3 regions of the Shewanella morhuae genome follow, and region 3 is predicted to be linked to each of the others. Evidence: predicted binding sites of a transcription regulator. Region 3 holds the regulator's gene; each other region holds the start of a gene.

Evidence for each region. The regulator MetJ, encoded in region 3, represses methionine synthesis genes. The targets are predictions, from matches to a motif close to TAGACGTCTAGACGTCTA.
Region 1: a site for MetJ is predicted at 3,175-3,192, ahead of serA (phosphoglycerate dehydrogenase). Genes of this name have one in related genera too.
Region 2: a site for MetJ is predicted at 3,879-3,896, ahead of metH (methionine synthase). Genes of this name have one in related genera too.

The regions. Positions count from the first base shown of each region.
Region 1 is NZ_PYSG01000002.1:2,719,650-2,725,359, reverse strand. It holds gene C9I43_RS12440 (response regulator) at 1-673, shown strand, start outside; gene ygfZ (tRNA-modifying protein YgfZ) at 735-1,697, opposite strand; gene serA (phosphoglycerate dehydrogenase) at 1,857-3,086, opposite strand; gene C9I43_RS12425 (DUF2238 domain-containing protein) at 3,241-3,849, shown strand; gene C9I43_RS12420 (helix-turn-helix transcriptional regulator) at 4,250-4,915, shown strand; gene C9I43_RS12415 (curlin) at 5,121-5,710, opposite strand, start outside.
Region 2 is NZ_PYSG01000002.1:283,713-289,422, reverse strand. It holds gene cobT (nicotinate-nucleotide--dimethylbenzimidazole phosphoribosyltransferase) at 1-150, opposite strand, end outside; gene C9I43_RS01795 (FecCD family ABC transporter permease) at 251-1,336, opposite strand; gene C9I43_RS01790 (ABC transporter ATP-binding protein) at 1,383-2,261, opposite strand; cobalamin riboswitch at 2,392-2,548, opposite strand; gene C9I43_RS01785 (histidine phosphatase family protein) at 2,871-3,626, opposite strand; gene metH (methionine synthase) at 4,046-5,710, shown strand, end outside.
Region 3 is NZ_PYSG01000002.1:53,299-59,008, reverse strand. It holds gene C9I43_RS00820 (bifunctional aspartate kinase/homoserine dehydrogenase II) at 1-1,927, opposite strand, end outside; gene metB (cystathionine gamma-synthase) at 1,939-3,102, opposite strand; gene metJ (met regulon transcriptional regulator MetJ) at 3,314-3,628, shown strand; gene C9I43_RS00805 (sulfite exporter TauE/SafE family protein) at 3,755-4,495, shown strand; gene nrfD (NrfD/PsrC family molybdoenzyme membrane anchor subunit) at 4,601-5,548, opposite strand; gene C9I43_RS00795 (4Fe-4S dicluster domain-containing protein) at 5,545-5,710, opposite strand, start outside.

The sequences.
Region 1 (5,710 bases), 2.7 Mb from region 3:
CGTTAAGACACACCTTGCTTTGTATGATCAAAAACGCCTCCTTGAACAACAGGTTAAAATTCGTACCCAAGAGTTAGAAGCCACTCGTTTTGAGATTATTCGCCGGCTTGGGCGTGCAGCTGAATATAAAGACAACGAAACAGGATTGCATGTGGTGCGTATGAGCCACTATGCCCGCCTATTGGCCATCAAATTAGGCTTGCCGGATACTTTCTGTGACTTGATCTTTAACGCCGCCCCGATGCACGATATTGGTAAAATAGGCACACCTGACGCCGTATTGAAAAAACCGGGCAAACTCAATGCTGAAGAATGGGCGATCATGCAGCAACACGCTGTGATTGGTGCTGAAATCATTGGTGAGCATGATGATCCTTTATTAAAAATGGCTCGCCGCATTGCTTTAACTCACCATGAAAAATGGGATGGTTCAGGGTATCCCTGTGGCTTGGCCGGTGAGAATATTCCTCTTGAAGGGCGTATTGTCGCAGTTGCGGATGTGTTTGATGCGCTGACATCACAACGGCCTTACAAACCGGCTTGGACTATTGAAGCAACCATGGAATTATTTGAAAACGAAGCGGGAAAACACTTCGATCCTAAGTTAGTAGCAGAGTTCAAACAAATCTTGCCACAAGTCATCGAAATTCGAGACACGCATTTAGAGTATTGAGTGGCAATTGAAGAAACTAAAGGCGCCAATGGCACCTTTAGTTTCTCATTAAATCAAAGCCTTATGCTTCTTCTAATGAGTAGGGTAGGGCTTGAATCGTTAGGCTTGACTGTTCATCGCCAGCAAAACGCAGTTTAGTGTCATTTTCGGTATCATTGGCCAGCACCGCGGTTAATAACACTTGGTTACCGCGTTGTACAAACTCAATAATCTGACCGCCTCGACGAAAGCCGTCTTCTAGGGCAATTTCTAAACCTGATTCTAAGCTAATTTGCAGATCTGTGTGACCACGCAAAATATATAGGGCGCGCTTATTACCTCCACGATATTTCATCCGTGCGATAGTCTCTTGCCCCATATAGCAGCCCTTGTTGAAGCTAATACCGTTGATCGCTTGCAGATTACACATTTGTGGCACGTACTGACCAGCATGGCTGGCGGCAAGGTTTGGATAACCAGCTGCAATTTCTAACGTTTGCCATGCATGGGCATCAAATACACTGAGTTTTGATTGAGTCACTAAGGTTGATGCAGCATCAGGGCTGAGCATTAATATAAAACGCTCAGCGTCTTTTAAAATTGCGCCATGCTCAATGATTGTGAGCTCTTGATTTATTTCACCAAAATGCTCAGTGATAAATTGGCTTGCTTGTTCTCCAGCAACACCCAGTAGTGTCCACTCACCACTGGCATCACTTAGGGTTGCCTTGCTAAATACGGCATATTTTTGCAGTTGTGGTAAATCTACCGCGATGGTGTCTCTTGGCATTAACATAAACAGTGCATCTTTAATGGCAAAAGTTCTGAAGCTGGCCAGCATCTTACCTTTGGGATCGCAATGTGCGCCCCAGCGCCATTGGTCGGCAGTTAATGAGGTGATGTCGGTGGTCACCTGACCATGTATGAAACTGCGGCCTTGCTCGCCAACCACTTTGATAAGGCCAAGGTGAGATAAGTTAGCTAGCATAAGTGGAGGCAAAGAAGCATCCAGATCCCAATGGGGCGTAGAAACTGAAATAGTCATAGCGAGATCCTGAAAATGAAGACGATGAGAGGCTAGATTGTAACGGAATTCCTGCAGGCTCAACAGCATAAGGCGCACATATCTGTGAATGATATGCGCGCCTTAATATAGATGTCGTCGTTGTAAAGCGTCGTTCCGTTTAATCGCCGACCTTAAAGCTTAAAACAATACGCGGGTGCGCAATGTGCCTTCAATCGCTTTTAGTTCAACCAGTGCTTCTTCTGCTTGATTAGTATCGACCTCCATCACCACATAACCAATCTCTGCGGTTGTTTGCAGATATTGCGCGGCAATGTTGATGCCTTTTTCTGAAAATGCTTGGTTGATTTTAATCAGCACACCCGGGCGGTTTTGGTGAATATGCAGTAAACGTGAAGTGCCTTTATGCATTGGCAGTGAGACTTCTGGAAAGTTAACGGCAGAGACAGTTGAGCCGTTATCTGAGTATTTAGCTAACTTACCAGCCACTTCAATACCAATGTTTTCCTGTGCTTCGGCGGTACTTCCACCGATATGAGGCGTCAGTAACACGTTATCTAAACCACGCAGTGGGGTGATAAATTCATCATCATTTGATTGTGGTTCAATCGGGAACACATCAATTGCCGCACCTGCAAGGTGACGTTCTTTTAAGGCGATAGCTAATGCATCAATATCCACCACAGTACCGCGTGAAGCATTAATGAAAATACTGCCTTTACGCATAGCGGCAAATTCAGCAGCGCCTATCATATTTTTAGTTTGTGGGGTTTCTGGAACGTGTAAACTCACCACGTCAGCTTGTGCTAATAGCTGCTCCATCGAATGGATTTGCAGTGCGTTACCTAATGGTAATTTATCTTCGATATCGAAGAATACGACGCGCATGCCTAAAGTCTCAGCCAAAATACCCAGTTGAGTACCAATATGGCCGTAACCGATGACGCCCAAGGTTTTACCGCGGACTTCGTAACTGCCTGCAGCCGTTTTCATCCAGCCGCCACGATGGGCAATGGCATTGCGTTCTGGAATGCCGCGCATCAGCATAATGATTTCACCAATAACGAGCTCAGCAACACTGCGTGTATTGGAGAATGGTGCGTTAAATACGGGGATACCCAAGGATTCGGCAGTAGCAAGGTCAACTTGGTTGGTACCAATACAGAAACAGCCTATCGCAATCAGTTTCTCGGCGCGTTTTAGTACTTCGGCCGTTAATTGGGTACGCGAACGAAGTCCAACAAAATGCGCATCTTTAATCGACTCCAGTAATGCTTCGTCGCTCAATGAGGCTTTGTGGTATTCGATATTGGTATAGCCTGCACGTTCCAGTACATCAACCGCCGATTGGTGGACGCCTTCCAACAGCAGGATTTTGATCTTATCCTTGTCCAGCGAATGTTTCGCCATGATATGGGTACCCTCTGATTAATAGAAATGTTTCTTATGATATGCTGACAACCTTCACCGACCAAAGTAGCACTTTTTTTGCTCATTGTGGAGGGCTAGATGGCTAAAGTTAATATTCTAAATTTAGAACAATATCGCATAAGAGGGAACTATGTTGAATAACAAAATCGTGTGGTGTGGTATTTATCTCAGTGTATTAGTCTGGTCAGTGATCAACCCCGCAGATATGTTTACTTGGTGGCTTGAAGCCGCTCCTGCATTAGTGGCAATACCGCTGCTATTTTTCACCCATAAACGCTTTCCATTAACCTCCTTAGTGTACTTTTTAGTATTAGTACATTGCTGTGTATTATTTGTTGGCGCGCATTACACCTATGCAGAAGTGCCATTATTCGACACCATTGCCAATTGGATGGGCTCAGAGCGTAATAATTACGATAAATTAGGTCACTTTGCCCAAGGCTTTATTCCTGCCATGTTAGCGCGAGAAATTATGCTGCGTAATAAAGCGGTCAAACCCGGTGCTTGGTGTGCGTTTATTGTGACCTGCTTTGTCTTAGCTTTTTCAGCATTTTATGAGTTGATTGAATGGTGGGTTGCTGTTGCTACAGGTGAAGGTGCAGAGGCCTTTTTAGGGACTCAAGGTTATGTGTGGGACACACAATCTGATATGTTGATGGCGTTGATTGGCGCTATCGTTGCTCTACTTTTATTGTCTCGTGTTCAAGATAAACAAATCGCTGAACTCAAGTTAACATCTTAATCGGGCGCAGCGGTTACTGCATTACATTTGGATGGCACGTTATTTCTCCTCACAATTATCAAACAATCGAGTGATGACATTTAGTTGTCACACTCGAACGTTAGTTTAATGTTTATTTTGTGTTGCTAGTAACGGGCGTTGTCTGCATAGTCAAAATGTACTAGGAACAACGGGCGAGCTCAATGTAGTAGTTTTTTGCACTATTATTCCTTTTTATAGGGTGAGATAGTCCTTTTTATTAAGGCGAAGTAGGGAATAGTACATTTGGGTGATGTTTTTACCTCCTTAACTCGTCAGAATCGACAAGGTTAATAGGATGTTTAAAATTAAAACAACATAGGTTGGTCAAAGCATCCTCGTTTGCGCATTAAGACACCATACTTTTCAGGGAGGAGAGTCAGTGAGCACAATTAATGAATTGGTTTTTTTACATCAAATGGCTGCGCCATGTCATTTAGCTTTACTCGCCGAATCCATCGGGCTAAAAACCCGCATAGTGAAGAATACCGCAGAGTTAGATTTAGATAAAAGTAGTCGTAGTTTTTATCTGATTACCCAAAAAGGTGCTGCATTAGATAATAAAGGAATCCCTTTACTGGCTTCGCGTTTAGTCTCGCACGCCCCTGTAGCCTTGTATCAAGTTGAACGTGATTCTCTGGATCAAGAGTCGGCTATGTTACTGGGTATTCGAGGTATTTTATTCGCTGATCAACGTATGGATTTAATGTTGACTGGGTTACGTAAAATGGTAGCTGAAGAGCTTTGGTACGATAGAACGTTGTTGAGTAAGATGTTTCGGCGTGTCGTGCAAAAATTAGATGGTAACAATGAAATACCAGCTGATACTGTGGCTATGTTACAGATGCTGACCTCTCGAGAGCGCACCATTATTCAATTTGTTTCTAGTGGTGCGAGGAATAAAGAAATCGCTCACAGATTATGCATTAGCGAACATACTGTGAAAGCACATATTTCTTCTATTTTCCGTAAAACGCAATCCCGAAATCGTGTTGAGTTATTGCGTTGGGCGCAAACTTATCAAACTCACTTCGAGTTGTGCAGTTAATATTTATCTGTTCTTTAGCACTTATTTTATTGCTGATTTTATGGTTAGTTTATAGGCTTTGGTTGAGATATTTATTGCGGTTACGGTTTGAATCGTAAAATGGATACAGTAAAAAGCGGAAATGTTGATATCAACATTTCCGCTTTTTGATCTGCACTTTGGTTAACCGCCACATGATATGGCCGTTAACCATTATCGCAGCTGATTAGTATTGCACCACACTGGCAATGTTCATGTTGCCTGATTGGTTAACGCTAATGCTATTGTTATTACCCGCTTGAGAACCTACTACCAAGTTGTCATTGCCAGCTTGAGTAATCAACAGGCTGTTATTATCACCGGCGACAGTAAATGAACTCGTGTCATCACCGCCTACCCAGTTACCATTACCTGATTGAGTAATTAGTGCCGTGTTTTTATCACCTTCGATAATTAAATCGATAAGGTTTAAATCGCCATTTTGCAGTGCAGTGACATCAGTATTATTGTTTCCAGCAATTGAAATGACCGCTTCGTTTTGAAGGCCATCTTGCTCGACATCTACTTCGTTACCGCTACCCACTACATCGACATAAGCAAAGTTAGCATCACCCTCTTGGTTAACTTCGATGCTGTTGTCTTCACCTTCAGCGAAGGCAACGATTTCGTTGTTATCACCTTTAGAAGATAAATCGAAATCGTTATCAGTACCGTATGCACCAAAGGTTGCGAAGTTAGCATCGCCTTTTTGTTTCAAGTCAACGTCGTTGCTATTGCCCCATACTTGGAACTCAGCACCGTTGACGTTGCCTTTTT
Region 2 (5,710 bases), 230 kb from region 3:
GCCTTGCACACGGGCAATTTGTAACGCTAAGGATTCAAGCAGACCTAAAGCGCCCAGCGGTTTAGTTTTAAGATCAATCTTCTGCTGAATCATTGGATCCTGCGCGTTACTGACTGAGCTTATTTGAAAAGATACAGCTGATTGAGGCATCCCTACTCCGCTTATACTTATTTAACTTTATTGAACTTTATTTAACTTAATGGAATTGAACGGGGTTGAATTACATGATTAAAAATCATCTCGCACAGGCTTACCCCACCACCCTGCGCCTACGCAAAATCAGTAAAAAGAATAAGCTACCAATGGCTGCAGTAATAATCCCTACTGGCAACTCTTGATTACCCAACAAACAGCGCGCTAATACATCAATCCACACCATAAATAATCCCCCCACCAACGCCGTTAATAAAATCGGCTGACGACCAGGAAATAGCATGCGCACAGTATGGGGGATCATCAAACCCACAAAACCAATACCGCCACAGGTGGCAACCAATACGGCGGTAATTAACGAGCACAGTAACAACATGCTGAGTCGTAACTTAGGTACATTTACCCCTAAGGTATGGGCAGTTTCATCCCCCGCTTGCAGCGCCATAATCTGCCGCTTCATGCCTAAGATAATCAATAAGCTCACCCCAACAACCAGAGTCGGCAAAATAAGTAACGACCAACTGGCCTTGGCAAAACTGCCTAAACTCCAAAACAATACCGAAGCCGTGGCCTGCGGGCTGGCAAAATACAACAATAAACTGGTCAGTGCGCCAAACATAAAAGAGGTTGCTACGCCCGAAAGCAGCATGCGCTCAACTTGACTATTAAGCCCAAGCCCCGATAACGCTAACACAATCAACACCGACAAACTGGCGCCAATAAAAGCCCCTAAAGGTAAGCTAAACCACAACAATCCCGATAACGCGCCCGAACCGCTAAAAATCCCCGAGTGCGCCGCCATGGCAACGTTGTCAAAAAAACCTGAACTGGTAAACAGCGTCAACATCACTACAGCGCCAAAGGAAGCCCCAGAGCTAATGCCAAACAAATAAGGGTCTGCCAATGGGTTACGGGTTACGGTTTGTAATACACTGCCCGCCAGTGATAAACCCGCCCCCGCCACAAATGCTAGCAAAATACGCGGCAGTCTTAGCTCCATCACAATGCGCTCAGTCATACCGCTTGCCTGAGTAATGTTGGCAACCTTATTAGTAAACACGTGAATAACATCCATAAAGCTGATGTTTGCCGCGCCAAAACTGGTCGCGGCTATCGGTGTCATTAATGTCAATATGGCTAACGCCAGCAGCATAAACTGTTGTCTTGTTAAAAGTGTCACCATAGACCCCAAGTTTGAGATGAAATACAGCTTTGCTTACTCCCCTTAATCATTCGCCTTCGCCTCGTTCATCCGCGTTATGAGTGGCATCATAGTAACCATAAAAATAGCTAATTAACGGTTTTTTATGTTGCGGATGGACGGACACCTGAGCGCAAACACCGAACACATCGCCGATACGCGCTTCAGTTAATACCTCTGTCGGTGTGCCCATAGCACTAACTTCACCGTTGTGAATGAGCAATAAACTGTCACACAGGGCGCTGGCCAAATTGAGATCGTGGATGGAGGCTATCACGCTAATACCTAAACTGCGTACCAGCTCAAGAATTTGAATTTGATAGCGCACATCAAGATGATTAGTCGGTTCATCAAGAATCAGTAATTGTGGCTGCTGCACTATGGCGCGGGCAATCAAAGCGCGTTGTTTTTCGCCGCCCGATAAACGCTCATATTGCTGGTGCATTTTATGGCTGAGGCCGACTTTTTCGAGCGCCTTGGCAATGCGTTCGCCATCTTTGCTAGAGTTAGTGTCAAACATGCCCTTGTGCGGCGTTAACCCCATACTGACTAATTGCTCTGTGGTCATGTCGAAATAATGCGGCGTATCTTGCTGGACAACGGCAACACTACAGGCAAAAGCCTTGGACGATAAATATTCAATATCTTGATCAAATAAGGTGATTTTGCCCTGAGTCGGGCGCACAAAACGATACAAACAGCGCAGCAAACTAGACTTACCCGCACCGTTAGGCCCAATCAGCCCAAGCATCTGCCCCGTCGGCAACGCAAAGTTAATATCGGTAAGAATAGTTTTGCCATCAATGCTCCAGCTTAAATGACTCACATCAAGTGCAACTTGTGGGTTGGCTGGAATGGTATCCTTGCTGTTTAACCCATGGCTTGTTTGGATTGCAGAGAGTTTCACCAATGTGGCGCTCCTAGCGAGTCCACACCTGCATTTAAAAAAGGGATATACATAGTTGCTGTACACATAATCGTTATACACATAATCATCTGCTCCCTCGAGTCACCCGCTCAAGAATTTAAGCTGCACGCAGCGATAACAGAAATAGGCAGGTCTCCTGACTCGTCACTTTTTATATTTAAAGCGCTATAAAGTGACTCACAGTTGCGGGCACAGTTCGGGCTGACTGGCGAGCAGTTCCCCGATTCCCTATTATGTTGAAATTAATCTTTAGTTGGCAAAGAGGCTTAGCCATATCAGCCTAAATCTTCCCACACGACTAAAAACTTCCAACACCTATTTCTGTGACGTTAGCCGCAACGCTATAGCAAGGCCGTATGCAATCAGTAACGTCTGAAGAAGGCATTATCCTATATTTACTCTAATAGGCAATCGACAATCACGCCGCTAAGACGATAAAAATCTTCAACTTAGCAGGCGGTTCAAATGGCGAACTATATGACTAAAATATGTGACTAACTATGACTACTCGCCGCTGTTACTAATGAGCTTACTAACTGTGTGCTAGCCGCATGATTGGCAGCGGTTAAGAGTAATCTGACTGAGCCGTTATTCGCAGCGACCGTTCGGCCAATCTAAACGCCAATAACGGCTGCCTTGCTCATCTTGCAGCACATTAATTTTTACCACTGCGGCGACGGGTAAATTAAGTTGACTGAAAAATCCTACTGCTCGCTCAACCCCCAGTGCTCGCGCCATTAAATGGCGTATAACGCCGCCGTGAGATACTAACCATATTTTAGCAGTAGGCGTGAGCGTACCGTCTTGAGCCTCATCTTGATTGAAGACAATAGAATCCAAGGCAATAGATAATTGTTCAAACTCAGCGGCAAGTATTTGCTCAATAGCATGGTTCACTCGCGACTCAAAACTGGCCATAGTCTCACCGTTGGGCGGTGGTGTTTGCCACGGGTTTTGCCAATAGGCGGCTAAATATTCGCCCTCTTGCTGATAAAGCTCATCAAGCCTGCGCCCGTCCCAGTCACCGAAATCTATTTCCTGTAAATCTGATAAAAACTGCGCCTGTAATGGTTTTTTATGCTCAGTCAGTATCGTGTTTGCTGATGTCAAGTTTGAAGATAGCGGCACCGTTGAATGCAGCTCGGCGGCCAGAGCTTGGGCAAAGTCAGCACAGCGGCGTGAGGTTGAACTATAAATAGCGCTACAGACGCTGGCCTGCGCCGCAACCGCCGCCGACATTTGTTGCCACCCCGTCTCACTCAACGGCACATCTACGCGCCCGCGTAAGATGGTGCCGCCTTCACACTCGCCGTGGCGTAGCAATAATAGTTGTATTTGTTTCATCGTATTCCTTGGCTAATGTTCAAGAGCGAATGTTCAAAAACACATCATTCAGGCAGTGATACTTAATTTTATGGCCATTATGTTGTTAAAAAATGGCTTAATGCCAATGAAAACAGCCCTGTTACTTTGCCATTAAAACATTCACTCAATAAATCACCGCTAAAAGTGCTCAAAAACCTCCGATGAGCAGGGTAAATCGTCAGGTGATTTTGGCCTTGCACTGACGATCACAAGTCGCGTACTATGGACGTCCATACGTTTAAACGTCCACGGTGAATATCTAATAATATCGACTGAGCAGAATAAAATGCACCGAGCATAATAAAGGTCGATAGTTAGGCAGTGCTGTGAACCGAATCCTGTATTTAATCCTAGGCTTAATCATGGGCTTAGCTTAGCTGTATTTAAGGTAGCTATTTATGACGATACCCTCTACAAAAGCCAGTCAAATTTTGGCAGACATTCGCAAACAGCTTGCGGAACGCATTTTGATCTTAGACGGTGCTATGGGCACTATGATCCAAGACCACAAGCTAGAAGAAGAGGACTATCGCGGCGAACGCTTTAAAGATTGGCACACGGATGTTAAGGGTAACAACGACTTATTAGTCTTGTCGCAGCCACACATCATCAAACAAATTCACACCGACTATTTAAACGCCGGTGCCGATATTATTGAAACCAACACCTTTAACGCCACCCCTATCGCTATGGCCGACTACGACATGCAGTCGCTGTCTGCCGAAATTAACTTTGCAGGCGCCCGCCTCGCCCGCGAAGCCTGTGATGAAGTAGCCGCAGCCACAGGTATTCCGCGCTACGTTGCAGGCGTATTAGGCCCCACTAACCGTACCTGCTCGATTAGCCCAGATGTAAACGACCCAGGCTATCGTAATGTGAGCTTCGACGAGTTAGTAAGCGCTTACCGAGAATCCACTAAGGCACTGATTGACGGCGGCGCAGATATCATTATGGTCGAGACCATATTCGATACCCTAAACGCCAAGGCCGCACTGTTTGCTATCGAATCAGTATTTGACGACTTATTTGGTCAGCATTCTGAAAACAGATTACCCATCATGATTTCGGGCACGATTACCGATGCCTCGGGCCGCACACTGACCGGCCAAACCACCGAAGCTTTTTATAATTCCCTGCGCCATATCAAGCCGTTATCCATCGGTCTTAACTGCGCTTTGGGGCCAAAAGAGCTGCGCCCCTATGTCGAAGAATTATCGCGCATTAGTGAGTGTTATGTGTCGGCGCACCCTAACGCGGGTCTACCGAATGAATTTGGTGGTTACGATGAAACCCCTGAGGATATGGCGAGCGTTATCGAAGATTGGGCGCGTGAAGGCATGCTCAATATTATTGGTGGTTGTTGTGGTAGCACGCCAGAACATATCCGCGTTATTCGTGAAGCCGTTGATAAACACAACCCACGCGCGTTACCTATCATTCCCGTCGCCTGCCGTTTAGCCGGTTTGGAACCACTGACTATCGACGCGCAGTCTTTGTTTGTTAACGTGGGCGAACGTACTAACGTCACAGGTTCAGCCAAGTTCTTAAAGCTAATTAAAGAAGGCAAATTTGAGCAAGCGTTAGATGTTGCCCGCGAGCAAGTTATCAACGGCGCACAAATCATCGATATCAACATGGACGAAGGCATGATCGATGGTGCTGAGTTTATGCATAAGTTTTTAAACTTAATCGCCTCAGAGCCCGATATCAGTCGCGTGCCGATTATGATCGACTCCTCTAAATGGGAAGTGATTGAAGCGGGCCTCAAATGCATTCAAGGCAAAGGCATAGTTAACTCGATTTCGTTAAAAGAAGGCGAAGCCAAGTTTATTGAACAAGCCACCTTAGTTAAACGCTACGGCGCGGCGGCCATTATCATGGCGTTTGACGAGCAAGGTCAGGCCGATACTAAAGCGCGTAAAATTGAAATCTGTACCCGTGCCTATCGGGTATTGGTCGATAAAGTCGGCTTTCCGCCAGAAGATATTATCTTCGACCCGAATATTTTTGCCATTGCCACCGGTATTGATGAACACGACAACTATGCCGTCGACTTTATTGAA
Region 3 (5,710 bases):
GCTCAGTAATACCTAAGCCTCTGGCTTCAACCACTAATTCAGAAAATGGCTTACTGGTGTCGTATTTCTCAAATAACCAACACAAGGTGCCAGAAAAAATCCCGCCCACGGCCTCAACGCTATCACCGCTGTTACGCAAATCATTCAGCGCATGTTGAATCGGCAAACCTGCGCCGCAGCTGGCGTTATAGCGCCAAAATAAACGACGGTTACCTAACTGCTGCTTTAACTCACGGTAAAAAGGCAGTGGGCCTGATCCTGCGAGTTTATTAGCACTGACCACATGAATACCGCGCTCGAATAGCTCAGGGTATTGCAAGGTTAAACTGGCGCTGGCACTGATATCTAAGGCCACCAGCTCATCACATTTAACCTGTTCTAACTGCTCGAACAAATGCTCGTACTGCCAAGGCGTTGCCTCAGTATTAAACTCACTCTGCCACGCCGCAAGATTAATCCCTGCGGGCTTTATTAGGGCTTTACTCGAACTGACTAAGCCGACTAGCTCAACGCTAGCTTCAAGTTCATGGTCAAGTGATACTGAAACCGACTTAAATAAATCAACCCATGCTTCACCGATATTGCCTACACCCAGCAATAAAACGCCAATGCGCTTACGCGGGCCTGCACAGCGGCGATGCACCTTTTGCGTTAACAGATTGACCTGCGACTGTGGTACCAAAGTCACCAGACTTAAGTCACCGCTAAACAAAGGTTTAGCGTCACGGCTCAGTAAGCGAGCAAAACTGCGACGATAATGCTCAGCATCAGCACTGACTAATGCCACTAGGCCGAGATCTGTGTTGATCTGCTGATCGCTGATCCCTAATGCTTGCTCTTGAGCGTCGAGTAATATTTGAACTTGTTTTTGATTTTCAGCGGTATAGGCCAGCTCAACTCTTTGATGGGCAGACGTCCAATGGGCTAATGGTGTTAAACCCGCTGCGATCAACGAATCTAATAGGCTTGTTAATTCGCCCGTGAGCTTAAAGCCGAACAGCACGACTGCATTGAGGTTCGTCACCACAGGCGCGCTCGCTGACGAACTGTGGGGAGCAATCAAGGTAAAGTCAGTGTGCGATGCATAACTTGAGCGCACCGCTAAACTCACTTCGGTATTAAACAGCGGCTGCAAAGTGCGGCAATGCAATACCGGTGAGCCTAAACGCGCTAGACGGTCGGCTTCAGCAAGAGACATGCTTTTCAGTAATTTGGCATCGTTGATTTTATTCGGGTCAGCATTGAACACCCCTTCTACATCAGTCCAAATGGTTACCCGCTCAATATCGGCAAGGCTGGCAATTAAGCTAGCACTAAAATCTGAGCCGTTACGGCCAAGTAATAGCGTATCACCACGCTCGTTGGCGCAGATAAACCCTGTGATAACCAGTCGCTCATTTGGGTGCGTTGCCAATAACGCTTGTACTTTAGCACGGGATTCTTGCAGCCGAATTTGCGGTACTGCGGCTTCATCGGCAATTAAAATGGAACAGGCATCCACATGGCTTGCGGCCACACCAGATTCGCGCAGCAGCGCCGCCATCAAACGAGCCGACCAACGCTCGCCAAAACTGACCACGTAATTCACTTGGTATTCGTTATGCTGTTCAAGTGATAACAAAGTCACTAATTGCGATCTATCGGTACTTAAACGCTCGCGTAAATCGCGGGCCTGCTCACTGGATAACAGTTGTTCAATCAAACCTTGTTGGTAGCTAATTAAGACCTGTAATTCTTCTTGCCATAATTGCCCAGCATCACGCAGCGATAGTAATTTATACAGGAAATTGGTGCTTTTACCCGCAGCAGATACCACCACTAAATCATCACTATGACCGTGGGTTAATAGAATATGGGCGACTCGGCGATAACAATCGGCATCCGCTAAACTGGAGCCACCAAATTTGTGTAAGTGACAACGTGCCATCTAGTATTCCTCTACTGACAAGCCGCAGCTGCGGCAAGTCCTGCTTGAATATCTGCAACTAAATCGGCGGCATCTTCAATCCCCACCGACAGACGCAATAGGGTCTCTTTTATGCCCGCTTCAAAACGCGCCTGCGGCTCCATTGCTCTATGGGTCATAGTTGCAGGCACTGCCACTAAACTTTCAACGCCACCTAGGCTTTCTGCCACGCTAAATAACCTGAGCGCACCTAAAAAAGCTACGACTTCGGCCTCGCCGCCCTTGAGCTCAAAACTCAGCATAGCGCCAAAGCCTTTTTGCTGCTTAGCGGCAACGGCATGACCGGGATGATCCGCAAGACCAGGATAATAGACTTTGCTCACCACAGGGCTTTGGGTTAACACGGCTACAATACGCTGGGCATTGGCTTGATGCTCACGAATACGTACCGCTAAAGTACGCAGACCGCGCAGGGTTAAGTAACTGTCAAAAGCCGACCCAGTTAAGCCTAGCGTGTTCGACCACCAATGTAAGTTTTCGCCGATTTGTGCATCTTTGGCGATCACAGCGCCACCAACCACATCACTGTGACCATTGATATATTTAGTGGTGGAGTGGATAACAATATCCGCGCCTAACAATAGGGGTTGTTGCAATATCGGCGATAAAAAAGTGTTATCGACCACCACCAGCGCACCAATCTCATGGCTCACTTTAGCAATGGCCTCAATATCGACCACGCGCAATAATGGGTTCGATGGGGTTTCGAGCCACACCATTTTTGGTTTTTGTGCTATCGCAATCGCTAACGCTTGGCTGTCGGTTTGGTCAACCACAATTAGCTTAAATTGGCCTTTCTTTGCTAAGTTGATAAATAAACGGTAAGAGCCGCCGTAGCAATCGTGGGGCACAACTAATAAGTCATCAGGCCCAAGTAAGGTAGTGACTAAAGTGATGGCCGCCATGCCCGTGCAAGTCACTATGCCAGTGGCCCCCTTTTCTAATTGCGCTAACGCATCGCCTAAAATGCAGCGAGTAGGATTGCCTGAACGACTGTAATCAAATTCGCGGGGATTTTTATGACCATCAAAGGCGTAATTAGTCGACAAATAAATCGGTGGCACTACTGCGCCATATTGGGTATCAGTTTCGATACCCTGACGCACTGCCAGTGTGGCTAATTGATGCTCTGCCATGGATGGGCTCCTAAATTCGGTAGACAGATAGAGATGTCTGGACGTCTAAATGTACCTAAGCCCAGCGCTATCGTCAATAGGAGTTAAGACGTTTAGACGTCTAAACATAAAGAAATCTATTTGCATCATAAAGAAATAGTCGCAATAATTTGACTGTTGTTGGTAAGAGTTTAAAATCTGCCCCGAATTTAGCGTTATAACAGGTGAGTCAATGACTGAATGGAATGGGGAATACATCAGCCCCTATGCTGAACATGGCAAGAAGAATGAACAAGTAAAAAAAATTACTGTGTCTATTCCGCTCAAAGTGCTTAAGGTCCTTACGGACGAACGAACTCGTCGTCAGGTCAATAATTTGCGTCACGCCACCAACAGCGAGTTGTTGTGTGAAGCATTTTTGCACGCCTATACTGGCCAGCCATTGCCGAATGATGAAGATCTGTCAAAAGACAGTCCTGATAGTATTCCTTCTGAAGCCAAGTTGTTGATGGATCAAATGGGAATCGAGTGGGAAGATATGGAATAGCGATTCATCGCATCAAATATCACAGTGCTCATCAATAGGGATCGTTAACGATCCCTTTTTGTTTATATCCAAATACCCTCAACACACAATGCACATTTTGAGATTGTTTGAGTATTAGGAATACTTATGTTTTCAATGATTGACCCGCAAACACTCGCCTTAGCCTCGCTAGCTGTGTTTCTTGGTGCTTTAACTCAGAGCCTGATTGGATTTGGTCTTGCGGTTGTCGCCAGTCCACTACTGTATATTATCAATCCACAGCTTGTACCTGGTCCCGTGATTGCAATGGGGTTCACAATCTCCCTACTGACCTTAATGCGCGAGCGTGGCCACTTAGAATTCAATGGCTTGCAATATGCTCTTATCGGCCGAGTGCCTGGTGGTTTTATCGGCGCAAGCCTGTTGTTGTTTGCGCCACAATCCATATTAGGTTTATCTATCGCTGCCATTGTGGCCGTAGCGGTTATTCTTAGCCTGTACAAATTTAGCCTACCAGTGAATAAAAAAACGCTTTTCGGTGCGGGGATCGTCTCAGGGATTTTCGGTAATATCGCCGCCATCGGTGGCCCACCGATGGCGATACTGTTAGCAGGTAAAGATGCCTCACAGTTTCGTGCTGCACTATCTGCCTTTTTTATTTTTAGCTCTGCCATTGCCATGGGGATTCTGGCGATTACTGGCTTATTAGAAATAAAGCACCTGTGGTTGTCGTTAATGTTGCTACCTTCGGTGATTTTAGGTTATTTAGTCGCGGGGCGATTAGTGGGCCGAGTCGATAAAGATAAGACTAAAATGGCGACTTTGATTCTTTGCAGTATCAGTGCCTTAGTATTAACGGTGAAATCCGTTATTGAGCTATTAGCCTAATAAGTTGTCCTTTACGGGTAAAATACCTTTGCATTCTGGTAATAGAAAAGCACTGATATTATCAGTGCTTTTCTTTATCTATCAATATCTAAAGCCAGTTCACGCTCAACTTAAATAGCTTTGTCCTGCATATACAATAAAATGTCTTAAGGCGAGCACGCCCGTTAAGCTAGCACACGCCACCATAATCATTGCCCCCTTAGTGTGACGCGTCGCAGCTGGTAACAGCATAAACAGCAGCGGAATACCAAAGCCAATTCCAACAACCCCTACCCAGAACACGCTAGCCCATAAACCAGAACTTAACGATGCCAACGCCGCAGCCGCCGCGCCACCTTTAAAGTACAAGGCGCAAAACAACATGAACAGTAGCAGGATTTCAATCGCCATTACGGGCAACTCTAAACCGTGCATCTTCACTAAGGTTTTATCGTGGCTATCGGTTTTAAACATCACTAACGCCAATAACGCATTGGCCGCCGCTCCCGCCGATAAACCTGATACTAAAAATAGCGCCGGTAATACCGCTGTATTGAGCATTGGATAAGCATTCATCGCCGATATTAAGAAACCAGTGTAAGCGCCAACGCCAATGGCGAGGACAAACAGCAGCACTTCAATCAGTTTTCTAAATGGCATAAGTAACTTAGCGACAGGAGTGAGGAAACCCAAACCCCATTTGGGTAAGTCATCCCGCAGCACTAACACCGCATAGGCGAACGCTAAGGGCGAATAAGCCAGTAGCGCGAGTACACCAATAGCCATCACAGATTGGAAGTTATAGTGAATTAAAATCAGCCAGAAATGGAATGGTTTAGTTAAATCAAACACTAAGCAAGCCAAACCTAAGCTAATTGCTACTGGTCCAATAATGGCAGCCGCTTTGAGAATACCGCTTTCAGCACCAGTGCTGAGTTCATTATTCGCCCAGCGTAAACTAATGCCAATCAATAAACTGCCGGCGGATAACCCCGCCATAAATAAGTAGACGGCAATGACCCAGTGCCAAGTGACGGGATCATATTGCGCCATATCGCCCCAAGTATTGTTCATAATCCAATCCCCCCTCTTTTGGTAGGAACGCGATATACCCTAGGCTTAGTGCCTAAGTGGGTTTTATCTTGATAGGTTATTTTAGTGTTGAGCATGATGGCGACTTCACTGTGTGGATCATTAGCATCGCCAAACACTAAGGCATCGGTTGGACATACCGTT